Regions from separate parts of the Klebsiella sp. RIT-PI-d genome, predicted to be linked through region 3. Evidence: predicted binding sites of a transcription regulator. Region 3 holds the regulator's gene; each other region holds the start of a gene.
What was found. The regulator CRP, encoded in region 3, controls carbon source genes, mostly activating them, when cyclic AMP is high. The targets are predictions, from matches to a motif close to ATGTGANNNNNNTCACAT.
Positions count from the first base shown of each region.

Region 1: a site for CRP is predicted at 4,568-4,585, ahead of focA (formate transporter FocA). Genes of this name have one in related genera too.
Region 2: a site for CRP is predicted at 5,462-5,479, ahead of udp (uridine phosphorylase). Genes of this name have one in related genera too.

Region 1 covers NZ_LGIT01000009.1:620,157-626,763, reverse strand. Annotated here, with positions in the region: gene aroA (3-phosphoshikimate 1-carboxyvinyltransferase) at 1-311, opposite strand, end outside; gene serC (3-phosphoserine/phosphohydroxythreonine transaminase) at 378-1,466, opposite strand; gene AC791_RS09525 (DUF421 domain-containing protein) at 1,649-2,338, opposite strand; gene ycaO (30S ribosomal protein S12 methylthiotransferase accessory factor YcaO) at 2,478-4,238, shown strand; gene focA (formate transporter FocA) at 4,644-5,501, shown strand; gene pflB (formate C-acetyltransferase) at 5,557-6,607, shown strand, end outside.
Region 2 covers NZ_LGIT01000005.1:62,365-68,971, reverse strand. Annotated here, with positions in the region: gene ubiB (ubiquinone biosynthesis regulatory protein kinase UbiB) at 1-1,568, opposite strand, end outside; gene ubiJ (ubiquinone biosynthesis protein UbiJ) at 1,565-2,170, opposite strand; gene ubiE (bifunctional demethylmenaquinone methyltransferase/2-methoxy-6-polyprenyl-1,4-benzoquinol methylase UbiE) at 2,183-2,938, opposite strand; gene rmuC (DNA recombination protein RmuC) at 3,028-4,437, opposite strand; gene udp (uridine phosphorylase) at 4,576-5,337, opposite strand; gene AC791_RS05770 (dienelactone hydrolase family protein) at 5,593-6,399, shown strand; gene metE (5-methyltetrahydropteroyltriglutamate--homocysteine S-methyltransferase) at 6,433-6,607, opposite strand, start outside.
Region 3 covers NZ_LGIT01000004.1:24,861-31,467, forward strand. Annotated here, with positions in the region: gene AC791_RS03425 (hydrolase) at 1-262, shown strand, start outside; gene AC791_RS03430 (YheU family protein) at 264-482, shown strand; gene AC791_RS03435 (phosphoribulokinase) at 508-1,377, shown strand; gene AC791_RS03440 (OsmC family protein) at 1,423-1,827, opposite strand; gene crp (cAMP-activated global transcriptional regulator CRP) at 2,128-2,760, shown strand; gene AC791_RS03450 (YccS/YhfK family putative transporter) at 2,809-4,899, shown strand; gene argD (bifunctional acetylornithine/succinyldiaminopimelate transaminase) at 4,889-6,109, opposite strand; gene pabA (aminodeoxychorismate synthase component 2) at 6,197-6,607, opposite strand, start outside.

The DNA.
Region 1 (6,607 bases), on a different contig from region 3:
GCAGCCAGCGGGCGCATCGCCGTTCCTGCATTACCAAGAAATAGCTCCAGACTATTGTCGCCTCGTAAGGGTCCCGCATTGCCAGTGACTTCGCAGCGGGTACGATCGGCTGAAAGGGTATAATGAATGCCTAACGCGCTCAGGGCGTTCAGCATATGGCGGACGTCATCGCTGTCGAGTAAATTGGTTAATACGGTTGTGCCTTCAGCCAGCGCCGCCAGCAGCAGCGCCCGGTTAGAGACACTTTTTGATCCAGGCAGATTGATAACACCGTCTACGCGCGCGATGGGTTGTAACGTCAGGGAATCCATGAAACTTAACTCTCAAAAGCAAAAGAAAGCCCCGCAGCGGGCCGCGGGGAAGAATAATACGGGGGGTTAACCGCGACGACGTTCGAAGTCAGTCATAAACTCGGTCAGGGCCTGAACACCTGCCAGCGGCATAGCGTTGTAAATTGAGGCGCGCATTCCCCCGACGACACGGTGTCCTTTCAGGGCATGTAGTCCCGCCGACAGTGATTCTTCGAGGAATAATGTGTCCAGTGCGCTATCGGCTAACTGGAACGGAATGTTCATGCGGGAACGATTACGCTTTGCCACGTCGTTGCGATAGAAATCACTGTTATCAATCACGCTATACAGCAGATTGGCCTTTTGTTGGTTGATCTTATCCATTGCGGCGACACCGCCCTGCTCTTTCAGCCATTTGAAAACCAGACCGGATAAATACCAGGCAAAGGTGGGCGGCGTGTTGAACATTGAGTCATTCTCATTGAGCACGCTGTAATCCAGAATTGACGGGCAGGATTGATGTGCTTTACCGAGTAAATCCTCGCGGACGATCACCAGCGTTAACCCCGCCGGTCCGATATTTTTTTGTGCGCCCGCATAGATTACGCCGAAGCGGCTGACATCAAGCGGTCGGGAAAGAATGGTTGAGGAAAAATCAGCAGTGACAATAACGTCATCACCAAAATCTGGCACATCGTCAATGGCGATACCGTCAATGGTTTCATTAGGGCAGTAGTGTAAATAGGCAGCGTTGTCGGAAAGCTGCCAGTCGTGCATAGGCTTAACGCCCCGCAACCCGTCTACGGTGACTTTGGCATCAATGACATTGGGGGTACAGTATTTTTTCGCTTCTTTAACGGCGCTGGCTGCCCAGTAACCCGCATCAACATAATCAGCCGTGGTTTTATCGCCGAGAAGATTAAGCGGTATACCGGCAAACTGCCCGCGCCCGCCGCCGTGGCAAAACAGTACTTTATAGTTTGAGGGAATAGTCAGCAGATCGCGAAAATCCTGTTCAGCCTCTTCAGCAACCTGAATAAATTCTTTTCCACGGTGGCTGACTTCCATGATCGACGTACCCAACCCGTGCCAGTCGCACAGTTCCTGTTGCGCCAGCTTAAGTACCGCTTCCGGAAGCATTGCCGGACCTGAACTAAAATTAAAGACCTGAGCCATTTCCCCTCACCACGCTGCTAATGATATACCCACCGCGATGGGTATAAGTTATTCCTGTGGATAGTGGTTTTACCATTCAGTGACACACGTCGCAACGGCTAAAACACGGACGGGTAAAAATGTGCTCGTTATCACACAATATATTCTATCGCATTGACGAATAAAGGCCGACAAAACCGCTATCAGGTAATTCGCTTTGCCCGGCTGGCTCTGGACCATTCAGGATGTGCGCAACGTGAACACCGCTGGTGGTCGCCCGCTTTCATTTTCTGTACTGCACTGCATTTATTGCAGGCGTATTCGCCGTCGTGCGGAACGGTTGTATAGCGCTCAATGCCAACGGGCAGAATACAAAGTCCCGCTTTCACCTCATCATCAGGATAGTAATAGACGCTGATCTGACCATTGGTTTCCATAATCGCCAGTTTGATTTGGCCAAGTTGCTCTACGCTGCTGATGCGCAGCTCCATGAAGAACTCATATTCGGTAAGACTGGCAGCTTTGACTTTTTCCCAGGCTAATTGCCCTTCTTCGATAAAGACAACGGGCTTTCCTTCCAGCAAATCCTCCAGTCTTTCACTGTGTGACATCAGCCACATAACCAGTCGATACAGCAGCCCCAGAGTGATAAAAACCGTTAATACGGGCAGCATAGGCACATCATCATAGAATGCCACGTCCCCCGCAGCAGAGCCGAGAGTGAGGATGATTAAAACCTCAAATAACGACATTTGACGCACGCCGCGACGCCCGGTGATTTTAAGAAACAAGAAAACCAGAACGAAGGTATAGAGGCTGCGCAGCGCGACTTCACCCAGAAATTCAAGCGGCACCTTATCAAGCACCATGCGTTGAAGATCAAATGCTTTCATCTTTTTATTCTCAAACAGCGGGTTATAAACCATAAGCATAGCCAATACTTTTATTTCTATACCGCGCGCCGGGAAGATAGCGTCGGTGTGCTAAAACCCGTATCATTGCGCGCTTTCCGTACGATAAAAAGTGAACTTCATGACGCAAACCTTCATTCCCGGCAAAGATGCTGCGCTGGAAGACTCCATCGCTCGCTTCCAACAAAAATTGCAGGACTTCGGCTTCGATATCGAAGAAGCTTCCTGGCTGAATCCCGTTCCTCATGTCTGGTCGGTGCATATTCGTGATAAAGAGTGCGCACTGTGTTTTACCAACGGGAAGGGGGCAACTAAAAAAGCGGCGCTGGCCTCTGCGCTGGGAGAGTACTTCGAGCGTCTGTCTACGAACTATTTTTTCGCTGATTTTTGGCTGGGTAATACCATTGCCAACGGTCCATTTGTGCATTATCCGAATGAGAAATGGTTCCCACTGCCGGAAAATGATGAACTGCCGGAAGGCATTCTGGATGCTCGTCTGCGCGCGTTTTACGATCCGGAAAACGATCTGAGCGCGGGTATGCTTATCGACCTGCAATCCGGTAACGAGGAACGTGGCATCTGTGCCCTGCCGTTCACGCGTCAATCTGATAATCAAACTGTCTATATTCCGATGAATATTATCGGTAACCTGTATGTTTCCAACGGCATGTCTGCCGGTAATACGGCTAATGAAGCGCGCGTTCAGGGGCTGTCTGAGGTTTTCGAGCGCCACGTTAAAAACCGTATCATTGCTGAATCAATCAGCCTGCCGGAAATCCCGTCAGAGGTACTGGCGCGCTATCCTGGCGTGGTCGAATCGATTGCCACGCTTGAAGCAGAGGGTTTCCCGATTTTTGCCTATGACGGCTCGCTGGGCGGTCAGTATCCGGTGATCTGCGTAGTCCTGTTTAACCCGGCAAACGGCACCTGCTTTGCCTCCTTTGGCGCGCACCCTGATTTTGGCGTGGCGCTGGAGCGTACCGTTACCGAACTATTGCAGGGTCGTGGCCTGAAAGATTTAGATGTTTTCACCGCGCCGACTTTCGATGATGAGGAAGTGGCCGAACACACTAATCTGGAAACGCATTTTATTGACTCCAGCGGTCTTATCTCCTGGGATATGTTTAAACAGGACGCGGATTATCCGTTTGTCGACTGGAGTTTTGCCGGCACCACGGAAGAAGAATTCGCCACCCTGATGGCTATCTTTAACGCCGAAGATAAAGAAGTTTACATCGCTGATTACGAGCACCTCAGCGTCTACGCTTGCCGTATTATCGTTCCGGGCATGTCGGATATTTATCCGGCAGAAGATTTATGGCTGGCGAATAACAGTATGGGCAGCCATTTACGCGAGACGATTCTGGCGCTTCCGGGCAGCACCTGGGATAAAGAAGACTATCTCAGTCTGATCTCTCAGCTTGATGAAGAAGGCCACGACGATTTTACCCGTGTACGCGAGCTATTAGGGCTGGCAACAGGCAGTAATAACGGCTGGTATACCTTGCGTATTGGCGAGCTGAAAGCGATGCTGGCTCTGGCTGGAGGCGATACAGAACAAGCGTTAATCTGGACCGAATGGACGATGGAATTCAACGCTTCAGTGTTCAGTCCGGAACGCGCTAACTATTATCGTTGCCTGCAAACGCTGCTGTTGCTCACTCAAGAAGAAGGCCGTGAGCCGCTACAGTATCTGAATGCTTTTGTGCGCATGTACGGTGCTGAAGCAGTAGAAGCAGCTAGTGCGGCATTGAGTGGCGAAGCGCCTTTCTATGGCCTGCAGGCTGGTGATAGTGAGCTTGCGGCTTTCCCTGCGCATCAGTCGCTGTTAAAAGCGTACGAAAAACTGCAGCGTGCTAAAACGGCCTTCTGGTCAAAGTAGCCCCTGCTGTATACTTCGGCCGTAGGCATATCGTTACGGCTGCGTTATATTACGGAGCGGATTTACCGCTCCGTTTTTGTATATTTTGTGGTAATCACCCGCAAATGTAATGTTAAAGTTAAATATGAGTAAATGTTATTACACTTACCGTGTATTAATGTTACTTTATATTAGAAATACTCCATTTTAATTAACTGCCAATCGATGGGGCAGTAAAAAAATTCAACACAATTGATAATTTTTAAAATTTATTTTTATTTGTATAATCAAGACCTTAATCCTGAATAGTGGTAAAACCATACACTGTGAAGGCCTATAAGCCAGGCGAGATATGATCTACATCAATTTCTCTTCTATAATGCTTTGTTAGTATCTCGTCGCCGACTTAATAAAGAGAGAGTTAGTGTGAAAGCTGACAACCCTTTTGATCTAATACTTCCTGCAGCAATGGCCAAAGTGGCCGAAGAAGCGGGTGTCTATAAAGCAACGAAACAACCGTTGACCACGTTTTTCCTGGCAATCACCGCAGGCGTGTTCATCTCAATTGCTTTCGTTTTCTATATTACAGCGACCACAGGTACTGGCACCATGCCGTTTGGTATGGCGAAACTGGTAGGTGGCATCTGCTTTTCACTAGGCCTGATTCTGTGCGTTATCTGTGGGGCCGACCTGTTTACCTCCACGGTACTGATTGTGGTGGCGAAAGCCAGCGGTCGTATCACCTGGGGTCAATTGGGTCGCAACTGGCTAAACGTTTATGTCGGTAACCTGGTAGGTGCATTGCTGTTCGTGCTTTTGATGTGGCTTTCTGGCGAGTATATGACCGCCAATGGTGGCTGGGGGCTTAATGTCCTGCAGACTGCCGACCACAAAATGCATCACACGTTTGTTGAGGCTGTCTGCCTCGGTATTCTGGCAAATCTGATGGTCTGTCTGGCCGTCTGGATGAGTTACTCCGGTCGCAGCCTGACCGATAAAGCACTCATTATGGTTTTGCCGGTCGCTATGTTTGTTGCCAGCGGTTTTGAACATAGTATCGCGAATATGTTTATGATCCCGATGGGTATCGTAATTCGTCACTTCGCCAGCCCGGAATTCTGGACCGCCGTTGGTTCCTCTCCGGACAATTTTTCTCATCTGACTATCATGAATTTCATTACTGATAACCTGATCCCTGTAACTATCGGGAATATTATCGGCGGTGGTTTGCTAGTTGGGTTGACATACTGGGTCATTTACCTGCGTGGCAACGAACATCATTAATGATGTTCGTTTCAGGCAGGTAATAAAAAGTCCACTTAAGAAGGTAGGTGTTACAATGTCCGAGCTTAATGAAAAGTTAGCCACAGCCTGGGAAGGTTTTGCGAAAGGTGACTGGCAGAATGAAGTAAACGTCCGTGACTTCATCCAGAAAAACTACACTCCTTACGAGGGTGACGAGTCTTTCCTGGCTGGCGCAACTGATGCTACCACCAAGCTGTGGGACAGCGTAATGGAAGGCGTTAAACAGGAAAACCGCACTCACGCGCCTGTTGACTTCGACACTTCTGTTGCCTCCACCATCACCTCTCATGACGCTGGTTACATCAACAAGTCTCTTGAGAAAATTGTTGGTCTTCAGACTGAAGCTCCGCTGAAACGTGCGATCATTCCGTTCGGCGGCATCAAAATGGTTGAAGGTTCCTGCAAAGCGTATAACCGCGAGCTGGACCCGGCCCTGAAAAAAATCTTTACTGAATATCGTAAAACCCACAACCAGGGCGTTTTCGATGTTTACACTAAAGATATCCTGAACTGCCGTAAATCCGGTGTTCTGACCGGTCTGCCGGATGCGTATGGCCGTGGCCGTATCATCGGTGACTATCGTCGCGTTGCCCTGTACGGTATCGACTTCCTGTTGAAAGACAAATACGCACAGTTCCTGTCTCTGCAATCTGACATGGAAAATGGCGTAAACCTGGAAGCGACTATTCGTCTGCGCGAAGAAATCTCCGAGCAGCATCGTGCTCTGGGTCAGATCAAAGAAATGGCCGCAAAATACGGCTGCGATATCTCTGGTCCGGCAACTAACGCTCAGGAAGCCATCCAGTGGACCTACTTCGGCTACCTGGCTGCGGTTAAGTCCCAGAACGGTGCTGCAATGTCTTTCGGTCGTACCGCGACCTTCCTGGACGTGTTCATTGAACGCGACCTGAAAGCCGGCAAAATCACTGAGCAAGAAGCGCAGGAAATGGTTGACCACCTGGTCATGAAACTGCGTATGGTTCGCTTCCTGCGTACCCCTGAGTATGACGAACTGTTCTCTGGTGACCCGATTTGGGCAACCGAATCCATCGCCGGTATGGGCGTTGATGGCCGTACCCTGGTAA
Region 2 (6,607 bases), on a different contig from region 3:
CACTCGGGCCGATTAATCAACAGCAACGTGCCGCTCAGAATCAATGTTGCCCCGATACCAAATAAATAGCGGGACTGGCCTTGCCGCACGTGATTGGCCTGTAATTCAACGGCTATTTTATCAACACTGTACTGCAATTGCTTGTGCTGGCGCAGGCTGTTGTAGATCAGTTCAGGTAATTCCGGCATTTTCTCAATCCAGAACGGTGCTTTTTCTTTGCAGGCTCTAATCAACGACGGAATGCCGACCTGATCCTTAATCCATGTCTCAAGGAAAGGTTTCGCCGTTTTCCACAGATCCAGCTGCGGGTAAAGCTGTCTGCCCACGCCTTCAACATAAAGCAGCGTTTTTTGCAGCAGCACCAGCTGCGGCTGCACTTCCATGTTGAAGCGGCGCGCCGTGTTAAACAGATTCAGCAGTACGTGACCAAACGAAATTTCAGCCAGCGGTTTCTCAAAGATAGGTTCGCAGACGGTGCGTATGGCAAACTCAAACTCTTCAACGTTGGTGTCCGGCGGTACCCAGCCAGAATCGACGTGAAGCTCAGCCACTTTGCGATAATCGCGGTTGAAAAAGGCGATAAAATTCTCTGCCAGATAGCGCTTATCTTCTTTGTTCAGCGACCCTACGATGCCGCAATCAATACCAATATATTGCGGATCTTCCGGATGTTCATAGCTGACGAAAATATTGCCCGGATGCATATCCGCATGGAAGAAGCTGTCGCGGAAAACCTGGGTAAAGAAAACCTGAACACCACGCTCGGCCAGCAGTTTCATGTTAGTGCCATGCTGCTCCAGCTGGGCAACATCGGAAATAGGAATGCCGTAAATACGCTCCATTACCAGCATGTTCTGGCTACAGTAGTCAGAATAAACTTCCGGCACATACAGCATTGGACTGTTTTCAAAATTGCGGCGTAGCTGAATGGCATTTGCCGCTTCGCGCAGCAAATCAAGCTCATCAATCAGCGTCTTTTCGTACTCGCGCACCACTTCCATCGGACGCAAACGACGGCCGTCCGGTAATAGCCGTGGTACCCAGCGTGCCAGCCGGTGAATAAGTTTCATATCGGCTTTGATGACCGGCAGAATATCCGGGCGGATCACTTTGATGACCACCTTTTTACCGGTTTCTTTTAGCGTCGCCGTATGAACCTGAGCAATCGAAGCCGATGCCAGCGGGTTGATATCGAAATCGTCAAACCATGTTTCTACCGGTCTGTCACCCATCGCTTTTTCGATCTGCTGCTTAGCAAGTCTACCGTCAAAGGGAGCCACTTTATCCTGTAGCAGGGCGAGCTGATCGGCAATCAGCGGCGGGAAAAGATCGCGACGTGTTGAGAGCATTTGCCCGAACTTAATCCACACCGGACCAAGCTCCTGCAATGCCAGCCGCAGACGTTCGCCTAACTGCCGATCTTTATGCCGGTTGGGCATCCAGAATAGCGTACGCCGCCAGAGCCTTAGCGGCAACGTCAGGCGCATTCTTGGGATCAGCTCATCGAGTCCATAACTCAAAAATGTCTGGATGATAAAATACAGGCGGCGAACTTCACCTGGCGTCATTTGTCCTCCAGTTTTTCCAGCCGTGTCGTTAGATTATCTGCTGCACGTTCGACGGCAGCGACTTCTTCAGCAAACCATACAACTTCCAGCGCGCCGGGCGCCAGACGCCACTCTTCTGTCAGCGCATCAGCGACATACCTCTGCTGACGCCGCGCACTGTGATTAAGAAAGGTCGCTCCGCGCCGTAAAACCCGGCTTATGCCTTCAGCCGCGATATCGCCGGTCCATGGAGCCAGTAATTCCGCCGGGTCCAGTTCTGCCAAATCGCTTAGGGCAACAAAATTTTGTACCACCTGAATGTCGCCGTTAACGTCCAGCTCGCCGCTACGGATTAACGCAGTGAGCTGCTGGCGATCGCGCAGTTTTGGCAATACGCTCAGGCGAGTGGTTACCGTACAGTCCGCTTCACCTTCCCACTCACCCAGCACATCGACCTGCCGCTCGCTAAAGCAAAGCACCAGCGGCGATGAGAACTCTTTCAGCACAACGCGTAATACTTTCCCGTGCAGACGCTGACGAGCAGGTTTCAGGCCGCGCTCACGCCACAAAAAGGCGTTGAGGGCATTCTCTACGCCCGCAGTGATTAAAGGTTTGAACGGCATGACGCTCTCCTGTTAAAACTTATAGCCACGGTGCAGCGCTACAATACCCGCCGTCAGGTTGTAGTAGTTTACGTTTTCCATTCCGGCATCTTCCATCATCGCTTTCAGGGTCTCCTGGTCGGGATGCATACGGATAGATTCGGCCAGATAACGGTAGCTTTCCGCATCATTGGCGACCATTTGACCGATACGCGGCAACACGTGAAATGAGTAAGCATCATAGGCTTTACTAAGCGGATCGATAATCGGCTTCGAAAATTCCAGCACCAGTAAACGTCCGCCCGGCTTAAGTACGCGGTACATGGAACGCAGCGCTTTTTCTTTGTCGGTAACGTTACGCAGCCCAAAAGAGATAGTGATGCAGTCGAAGGTATTATCCGGGAACGGCAGCGCCTCGGCATTAGCCTGAACGTACTCAACGTTACCGACGATGCCCAAATTGCGCAGTTTTTCACGCCCCATTTTCAGCATTGAGTCATTAATGTCGGCCAGCACTACCCGGCCAGTCTCACCGACGAGGCGAGAGAATTTTGCCGTCAGGTCGCCTGTTCCCCCTGCCAGATCCAGCACGGTTTGGCCGCGACGTACGCCACTGCAATCAATGGTGTAGCGCTTCCACAGACGATGAATGCCGAATGACATCAGATCGTTCATGACATCATATTTTGCAGCTACCGAATGGAATACATGCGCCACCATGTCAGCTTTCTGTGCGCTGGCGACAGTCTGAAAACCAAAATGCGTCGTATCCTGAGAATTCTCGTCCATCTTAAGGCCTGCTTATCAAGAAATTGTTCGTAAAGTGTAACAGATCGAGGGCATTTCCCCTATGACTCAACCACCACGAGGAAAGGAGTTTAGCGCATGGATCGCGGCGTTTCTGTCGGGCACTGGCTCTCATCATTGGCCTCTGCTCCTGAGCGTAGTCGAAACTCCTCATCCTGCGCGGTTGCCTGCTCGGTTAAATCCGGATTTATCTCGCGCTTAATCTCGACGCCAAGCGCACGAAAAGCCTCTGCCTGCGCCAGCACGTTGCCGCGTCCCGATGTCAGTTTTTTCATGGCCTGACGGTAGTTATCCTGCGCTTTATCAAGACTCTGGCCGATGGACGACATGTCGTCCACAAACAGGCGCATTTTGTCATACAGGCGGCTGGCACGATCGGCGATGTGCTGTGCGTTGCGGCTTTGATGCTCATAACGCCACAGATTTGCAATGGTGCGTAGCGCCACCAGTAATGTAGTCGGGCTGACTAACATAATATTATTTTTCAGCGCTTCGGTGATAAGTTCCGGCTGCCGGTCAATGGCGAGTAAAAATGCCGGTTCAACGGGGATGAACATCAGCACATAGTCAAGACTGCGCAGCCCCGGAAGCTGCTGATAATCTTTGCGACTGAGCAGACGAATATGGTTGCGAACGGAGGCAATATGCTCCTGAAGCGCGGCTTCACGGGTATAGTCTTCTTCAGCATTGAAATAGCGCTCATAAGCTACCAGGGTCATTTTGGCATCAACCACGACATCTTTGCCTTGCGGCAGGCGAACAATCACGTCAGGCTGCATACGCGAGCGGGTGTCGGTTTCGATACTCACCTGCGTTTCATATTCATGACCGTTGCGCAGCCCGGAAGCTTCCAGCACGCGGGTCAGCACTACCTCACCCCAGTTCCCCTGCGCTTTGTTATCGCCCTTTAATGCACGCGTTAGATTCAGCGCTTCCTGCGCCATTTGTGCATTAAGCTGCTGGAGATTACGAATTTCATGCGCCAGCGTATGTCTTTCCCGCGCTTCCTGACCAAAGCTGTCCTGCACCTGACGACGAAAGCCGTCGAGCTGATCGCGCAGCGGCGTGAGCAACCCGTGCAGGCTTTGCCGGTTTTGCTCGTCTACGCGCCGGTTGCTGTGTTCGAAGATGCGATTTGCCAGATTTTCAAACTGTTCACTGAGCCGTTGCTCGCTGTTGATCATTTGGCGGGTTTTATCCTGCGAGGCCTCAAGACGCGTGGTGACCTCGCGCAAATCAGCCTCCATTGAGGTATTAATTTCCCGCAGGCTGCGCAGTTCATTATTCAGCAGGTCGCACTCATCGCGCCAGTGACTGTGCTGGGCAATCTGCTGTTTTGCCGCACTTAGTTCGCCAAAAATATCGCGCTGTTCAGCGAGGATATCGGCCTGCTGCTGCGCGGCGCGGTAGCTTGCTGCCAGCCAGCCGACGACGATCCCCGCCAGCATGAGTAGCACGCTGATAATGATTGCGCTGTCCATTTACCCTCCCGCATGATTCATTCCTCATGCAAAATACGGGCTTGCTGTATAAACGTCCAGCCTAAACGGTTTTTCTGCGAGGCTTTACGCAAAAAGAAAGGGCCGAACGTGTCGGCCCCTGGTAAAACAAAAGAAAATTTAGAGAAGGCGACGGGCGGCTTCAACCACAATTTTCACCGCGTGGCTTTCGGTTTGTTTCATGGTTTCAGCGTTCGGAATTTCCTGCTGGGTACGATTAACAATCACACCGGCAACCATTCCCGCGCGCAGGCCCTGGCTGGAGCACATGGTCAGCAGGGTCGCAGATTCCATTTCATAGTTCATGACGCCCATGGACTGCCACTCTTCCATAGAGCCTTTGAAACGGCTAACGACACGTCCGGAAAGGGTATCGTAGCGCTCCTGACCTGGATAGAAGGTGTCAGAAGACGCGGTAACACCAATGTGCGTTGTCGCACCAATCGATTTTGCAGCCTCGACCAGGGCAGTGGTACATGCGAAGTCGGCAACAGCCGGGTATTCCATTGGCGCGAAGTGCAGGCTGGCACCGTCCAGACGGACAGACGCGGTAGTGACCAGAACATCACCCACATTAATGTGGGGCTGGATAGCACCGGTCGTGCCTATACGCAGGAAGGTACGAATACCGAGCTGCGCCAGCTCTTCAACGGCGATAGAGGTAGAAGGTCCGCCAATACCGGTAGAACAAATAATGATGGCTTTACCGTCAAGTTCAGCACGCCAGGAGGTAAATTCGCGATGCGATGCCAGTTTAACCGGCTTATCCATCAGCGCGGCGATTTTTTCCACACGCTCAGGATCGCCCGGGACGATAGCCAGCGTAGCCCCTTGTAGATCGTTTTTGGTGAGGCCGAGATGAAAAACATCAGACTTGGACATAAAAAGACTCCTCTGTGGGTCGGTTTGTCAGAAGAAGCAAAAAGGTACTCTACAGAAGTGACCGGAATAATTTCGTGACCCGAGTCACTCATGAGAAATCTTGTTGCAGTTTATTTCTACGCAATAGTGACATGCATCACACTAATGTACCGAAATAGCGTAACCATCAACATGATGAATTGTCCTTTAACGCGGAAAATTACAGATGCGGGGTCTATAGTTAACACTGCGCTAATACTGGGTACGGAGAATGCCATGACTACAGATCGCCAGCCGGGTTTTGCCCCTGCCGCCTCACCCCATGCTTCCACTCTTGTTCGCACGCCCGAAGAGGCAATTGCGACGGGTGACACGACGATCCCGACGCAGGGCGAAAATATGCCCGCTTATTATGCTCAACCTAAGGACGCAAAAGAGCCGCTTCCTGTCATTATCGTAGTGCAGGAAATTTTCGGCGTACATGAGCATATTCGCGATTTATGTCGTCGCCTTGCGCTGGAAGGTTATCTGGCGATTGCCCCGGAACTCTATTTTCGTCAGGGCGATCCCAACGCGTATAACGATATCCCGACGCTGTTTAAAGAGCTGGTATCCCACGTCCCGGATGCGCAGGTGATGGCAGATTTGGATCATGTCGCAAACTGGGCAGCACGCAACGGCGGCGACGCTCATCGGTTGGGCACTACCGGTTTTTGCTGGGGTGGAAGGATCGCCTGGCTGTATGCCGCACATAACCCACAGCTGAAAGCTGCGGTGGCCTGGTATGGCAAAGTGACTGGCGATAAGACGTTAACCTCGCCTGTCCATCCTGTTGATGTCGCCCATAACTTAAGCGCCCCGGTGCTCGGCCTTTACGGCGCGCAGGATGAAAGCATTCCTCAGGAAACCCTCGAAAACATGCGCCAGGCACTGAATGCGGCGAATGCGACGGGAGAAATTATTGTCTATCCGCAGGCCGGGCACGCGTTCAATGCCGACTATCGTTCGAGTTATCATGAGGCGTCGGCTACTGATGGCTGGCAGAGAATGCTGGCGTGGTTTACCCGCTACCTCGATAAATAAGAAAACGCCAGCCCACAGGCTGGCGTCTGTTTTTTATTGTGCCTGACGCAAATTCTGCGCGGCTTTCACCATATTCGCCAGCGCGCTTCGGGTTTCTGGCCAGCCGCGGGTTTTCAGGCCGCAGTCCGGGTTAACCCACAGGCGCCCGGCAGGAATACGCCGGGCGGCTTTTTCCAGCAGCGCTTCAATCCACTCCACACTCGGCACA
Region 3 (6,607 bases):
CGCTATCGACTATTATCGTAAGTGCAGCGCGATGCCGTTGCTCAGTCAGATAGCTAAACCGACGCTTATCATTCATGCTAAAGATGATCCGTTTATGGATCATCACGTTATTCCTGAGCCAGGCACGCTACCGCCGCAGGTCGAGTATCAGCTCACCGAACACGGTGGTCATGTCGGATTCGTGGGCGGTACGCTGCGACATCCGGAAATGTGGCTGGAAAAACGCATACCCGACTGGCTAACTACATACCTCGGAGCTTAAGGTGATTATTCCCTGGCAGGATCTCGACCCAGATACTCTCTATAGCCTGATCGAAAGCTTTGTCTTGCGTGAAGGTACTGATTATGGTGAACATGAGCGTTCACTTGAGCAAAAAGTCGCCGACGTTAAACACCAGCTCCAGACAGGCGAAGCCGTACTGGTGTGGTCAGAACTGCATGAGACGGTCAATATCATGCCTCGCACGCAGTTCCGCGGCTAATTTACTGATTCTTCAGGGAGTTGCTATGTCTGCCAAACATCCAGTGATTGCGGTAACAGGGTCCAGCGGCGCGGGGACCACGACGACCAGTCTCGCGTTTCGCAAGATTTTTGCCCAGCTTAATCTGCATGCAGCGGAAGTCGAAGGCGATAGCTTTCATCGCTATACTCGCCCGGAAATGGACATGGCCATTCGCAAAGCCCGGGATGCCGGACGGCATATCAGCTATTTTGGCCCGGAGGCGAATGACTTCAATCTGCTGGAGCAGACATTTATTGAATATGGACAGTCGGGAACCGGTCAGGCGCGCAAATATTTGCATACGTACGATGAAGCCGTACCGTGGGATCAGGTGCCAGGAACGTTTACCCCCTGGCAACCGCTGCCGGAGCCGACCGACGTATTATTTTACGAAGGTTTGCACGGCGGCGTTGTCACCCCCCAGCATGACGTCGCGCGTCATGTCGATTTACTGGTTGGCGTAGTGCCGATTGTGAACCTGGAGTGGATACAAAAATTAATTCGCGACACCGGCGAGCGCGGCCATTCACGCGAAGCCGTCATGGACTCCGTGGTTCGCTCAATGGATGACTATATTAATTTTATTACCCCCCAATTTTCCCGGACCCATATTAACTTCCAGCGCGTACCCACCGTCGACACCTCCAACCCATTTGCGGCAAAAAGCATTCCCTCGCTGGACGAAAGTTTCGTGGTTATTCACTTTCGTAATCTGGAAGGGATCGACTATCCCTGGTTGCTGGCCATGCTTCAGGGTTCGTTTATTTCTCACATTAATACATTAGTGGTGCCGGGCGGGAAAATGGGCCTGGCAATGGAGCTGATCATGCTGCCGCTGGTTCAGCGTCTGATGGAAGGTAAGACAATTGAGTAAAAGGTGCGCAAGTGCCCGACAGCAAAGGCTTATCGGGCAAGATTATTATGCGGCAATCACTTCGTATGAATGGGTGATATTGACGGCTTTACCCAGCATAAGCGCTACAGAACAATATTTCTCGGCAGAGAGATCGACGGCGCGCGAGACGGCCGCATCTTTCAGATCGTTACCCGTGACGATAAAATGCAAATTGATATGCGTGAACAGACGCGGCGCTTCTTCCCGGCGCTCAGAGGTCAGTTTAACCTCGCAATTTGTGACGTCCTGACGCCCTTTTTGCAGGATAGACACCACATCGATCGCGCTACATCCACCTGCGGCCATCAGCACCATTTCCATCGGGCTGGGCGCTTTATCACCAGAGTTACCATCCATTAACACCTGATGCCCGGAAGCCGACTCACCTAAAAACGTTAACCCCTCGACCCACTTGACGCGTGCTTGCATAACATCCACTCCAGCGTTGAAATTTTCTCCACAGATTACGCGCACATAACAATTCTCGCAACGGAAGACGACCTGCGTCATGCTGAAGCGAGACACCAGGAGACAGGCGGCAAAAGCTATGTTAAAACAGATCAGATACCGCAGTGATACATTGACTTTGACGCATGTATGCAAAGGAATTAGATTTGGCTGCGGAACATACCGACAGTCAACTTCCTCGCTGAGGGACAAACACGATTGCAACCCGGAGGCAGTACCCTTTCGCCGCCGGAGATAGCTTATAACAGAGGATAATCGCGCATGGTGCTTGGCAAACCACAAACAGACCCGACTCTCGAATGGTTCTTGTCTCATTGCCACATTCATAAGTACCCATCAAAGAGCACGCTAATTCACCAGGGTGAAAAAGCAGAGACGCTGTATTACATCGTCAAAGGCTCGGTGGCAGTGCTCATTAAGGATGAAGAAGGGAAAGAAATGATCCTTTCTTATCTCAACCAGGGCGATTTTATCGGTGAACTGGGCCTTTTCGAAGAAGGTCAGGAACGTAGTGCCTGGGTACGTGCAAAAACCGCCTGTGAAGTTGCGGAAATCTCCTACAAAAAATTCCGTCAGCTGATCCAGGTAAATCCGGACATCCTGATGCGCCTTTCTTCACAAATGGCGCGTCGTTTACAGGTGACATCCGAAAAAGTGGGCAACCTCGCCTTCCTCGACGTGACCGGCCGTATTGCGCAGACGCTGCTTAACCTGGCTAAACAGCCAGATGCCATGACGCACCCGGACGGTATGCAAATCAAAATCACCCGTCAGGAGATCGGCCAGATCGTAGGCTGCTCTCGCGAAACGGTGGGACGTATCCTGAAAATGCTGGAAGATCAGAGCCTGATCTCCGCGCACGGTAAAACTATCGTCGTTTACGGCACCCGCTAGAGTCGACACGCGGCGCATTCCCAGTAATGCGCCGATGCTGTTATCGCTATGTGGCGCAGGCTGATTTATCACCCGGAAATAAACTACGCACTTCGGCAAACGCTGGTGCTCTGTTTGCCCGTGGCTATCGGCCTGTTGCTCGGCCAGCTTCAGTACGGCCTGCTTTTTTCCCTCGTTCCCGCCTGCTGTAATATTGCCGGTCTTGATACGCCGCATAAGCGCTTTTTTAAGCGGCTGACGATCGGCGGCGCGATGTTCGCGGGCAGTAGTCTGGCGGTTCAGCTTCTGCTGGCGCAGGGTGCGCCGCTGCCGCTGGTGCTGACCGCGCTGGCAATGGTACTCGGCGTGACAGCGGAAATCGGCCCGCTTCATGCCCGCCTGCTTCCGGCATCCTTAATTGCAGCCATCTTTACCCTGAGCCTTGCCGGTTCTGTGCCTGTCTGGCAGCCAATGCTGCTGTATGCCATGGGCACGCTCTGGTATGGACTCTTTAACTGGTTCTGGTTCTGGCTATGGCGCGAACAGCCGTTGCGGGAATCATTAAGTCTGCTCTATCGCCAGCTGGCAGACTATTGTGAAGCAAAATACAGCCTGTTGACCCAGCATACCGCGCCGGAAAAGGCGCTGCCCCCGCTGTTGGTACGTCAGCAGAAAACGGTGGATTTAATTACCCAGTGCTATCAGCAGCTGTATATGCTGTCGGAAAAAAAACACGAAAACTACAAGCGTCTGCGCTGGATGTTCCAGATGGCGCTGGATTTACAGGAGCATATTTCGGTTAGCCTCCACCAGCCGGAAGAGGTGCAAAAGCTGGTGGAACAGAGTCATGCTGAAGCCGTGATCCGCTGGAATGCCCGGACCATTGCCGCCCGCTTACGCGTGATGGCAGATGATATCCTTTATCATCATTACTCTGGCCGTTTTACGATGGACAAGCAGCTTGAGGCGCTGGAAAAAATTGCCCGCCAGAATCCGGATAATCCGGTCGGCCAGTTTTGCACCTGGCATTTTAGCCGCATCGCCCGCGTGCTGCGTACGCTTCGCCCACTCTACCCGCGCGATCTGATGGCCGATCGTCAGCGTCGTCCACCGCTGTGGTCGGCGCTCAAAAGCTACCTCTCATTCAAGTCGCCTGCCTTACGCACCGCCGCCCGAATTAGCGTGATGCTCAGTATCGCCAGCCTGGCAGGCAGCGTTTTACATCTCACTAAACCCTACTGGGTGCTGATGACCATCATGTTCGTGACGCAAAACGGCTATGGTGCAACGCGGGTGCGTATTCTTCATCGTGCGCTTGGCACGCTGGTAGGGCTGGTGATTGCAGGCGTAACGCTGCACCTGAAGGTGCCTGACGGTTATACGCTTTGTGCAATGCTGTTGATCACCCTGATTAGCTATCTGATCCTGCGAAAAAATTATGGCTGGGCGACGATCGGTTTCACCGTAACGGCCGTATATACCCTTCAGCTGATTAACCTTAACGGCGAGCAGTTTATTCTGCCGCGTATGATTGATACCGCGCTCGGCTGTCTTATCGCCTTTGGCGGTATGGTCTGGCTATGGCCGCAGTGGCAAAGTGGTCTGTTACGTCAGAACGCGTGGGCAGCGCTGGAAGCCGACCAGGATGCACTGCGTCTGATTTTAAGCAACGATCCGCAGGCCCCGACACTCGCGTATCAGCGTATGCGCGTAAACCAGGCGCATAACACCCTGTTCAACTCATTAAATCAGGCGATGCAGGAGCCTGGCTTTAACTCGCAGTATCTGGCAGATATGAAGCTGTGGGTCACCCACAGTCAGTTTATCGTCGAGCACATTAATGCGATGACCACGCTGGCGCGGGAGCATAATATGCTGACGCCGGATCTGGCGGTACAGTATCTGCAGTCCTGTGAAATTGCCCTGCAGCGCTGTCAGCAGCGGCTGGAATCGGAAGGTCCGGGAAGCACGGGTGATGTGAATATTCTGCAAGCGCCGGACGGCGGTGCGCTCCATGGACCGTTAAGCACCATGGAGCGCCACCTTGAGCGCATTATCGGCCATCTGAACACCATGCATACTATTTCATCGGTAGCATGGCGTCAGCGCCCGCATCATGGAAGCTGGCTGAACAAAAAATTCGGCCGCGCTAACGGTTGAGGACGTTAGCGACCGCCTGTGCAAACCGTTTCATGCCTTCATCAATATCGGCCTCTTCCACCACTAGCGAAGGGGCGAAACGCAGCACGTCCGGTCCGGCATTAAGCACCATCAGGCCCTCTTCAGCGGCAGCAGTGAGGAAATCACGCGCGCGGCCCTTGAGCTGGGTTTGTAATTCAGCGCCGATTAATAGCCCCATGCCGCGAATGTCGCTGAACAGCGCGTATTTTTCATTGATCTGCTGAAGGTGATTAACAAAGCGCTGACGTTTAACATTAACGCCGCTCAGCACCTCAGGCGTATTAATGATATCGAATGCGGCCCCTGCCACGGCGCAGGCCAGCGGATTGCCGCCGTAGGTCGAGCCGTGCGATCCGGCATGAAAGGCGCTGGCAATTTCATGGGTGGTAAGCATCGCGCTAATTGGGAAGCCGCCGCCCAGTGCTTTAGCACTGGTAAGAATGTCCGGCGTCACGCCATACTGCATATACGCAAACAAATCGCCGGTACGCCCCATGCCGCACTGAACTTCATCAAATACCAGTAGCGCCTGATGCTGATCGCACAGCTCACGCAGCCCCTGCAGGAATTCCGGCGTTGCCGCCGTTACGCCACCCTCTCCCTGGATAGGCTCAACGACCACGGCGCAGGTATGATCGTCCATTACCGCTTTCACCGCGTGTAAATCATTGAATGGAACATGAATGATATCTGCCGGTTTTGGTCCAAAGCCGTCGGAATATTTTGGCTGACCACCGACAGAGACGGTAAATAGTGAACGTCCATGAAACGCGTTATGAAAGGCAATAATCTTCGTTTTATAAGGACTGTGGCGAACGCAGGCATAGTGCCGCGCCAGCTTGAAGGCGGTTTCATTAGCTTCGGTGCCGGAGTTCATAAATACTACGCGCTCGGCGAACGTGGCCTCAACAATCTTACGTCCCAGACGCAGTGCCGGCTCGTTAGTAAATACGTTACTGGTGTGCCACAACATTTCACCCTGCGCTTTTAGCGCATCAACCAGCGCCGGATGGCAGTGCCCCAGCGCGGTAACGGCAATGCCACCAGCAAAATCAATGTACTCTGTCCCCTGCTGATCCCATACCCGGCTCCCTGATCCTTTAACCGGAATAAACTCAGCCGGTGCATAAATCGGCAGGATAACGTCATCAAACGTTGCGCGTGTTATTGCCGGTTGTTCAGTTGCCATGTCGTGCCCACCCTTCTTTATGCAAAAGCGAATGTGATAATATAATCACAAAATATGCATAAAAAATCAATTAAAGGCAACTATAAATCAGCGATGCAGAAAATTAGCCAGCAGTTGATGCCCCTGCTCGCTAAGAATACTTTCCGGGTGAAACTGTACTCCTTCCAGATCCCATTCCCGGTGGCGGATAGCCATAATTTCCTGTGTGTCGCTCCAGGCGGTTACCTCAAAGCATTCTGGCAGCGTCGGCGGATCAATGACCAACGAATGATAGCGAGTGACGGTTAGGGGATTATTTAGCGCGTGAAAGACGCCGCCGCCGTTATGACTTACTGGCGATGTTTTACCGTGCATCACTTTAGCAGCCCTGACGATAGTCGCGCCAAAGGCCTGGGCGATAGCCTGATGCCCAAGGCAAACGCCAAGAACCGGCCGCTTTCCCGCATACTGGCGAATAACATCCAGCGAAATGCCTGCGTCATCCGGCGTACACGGTCC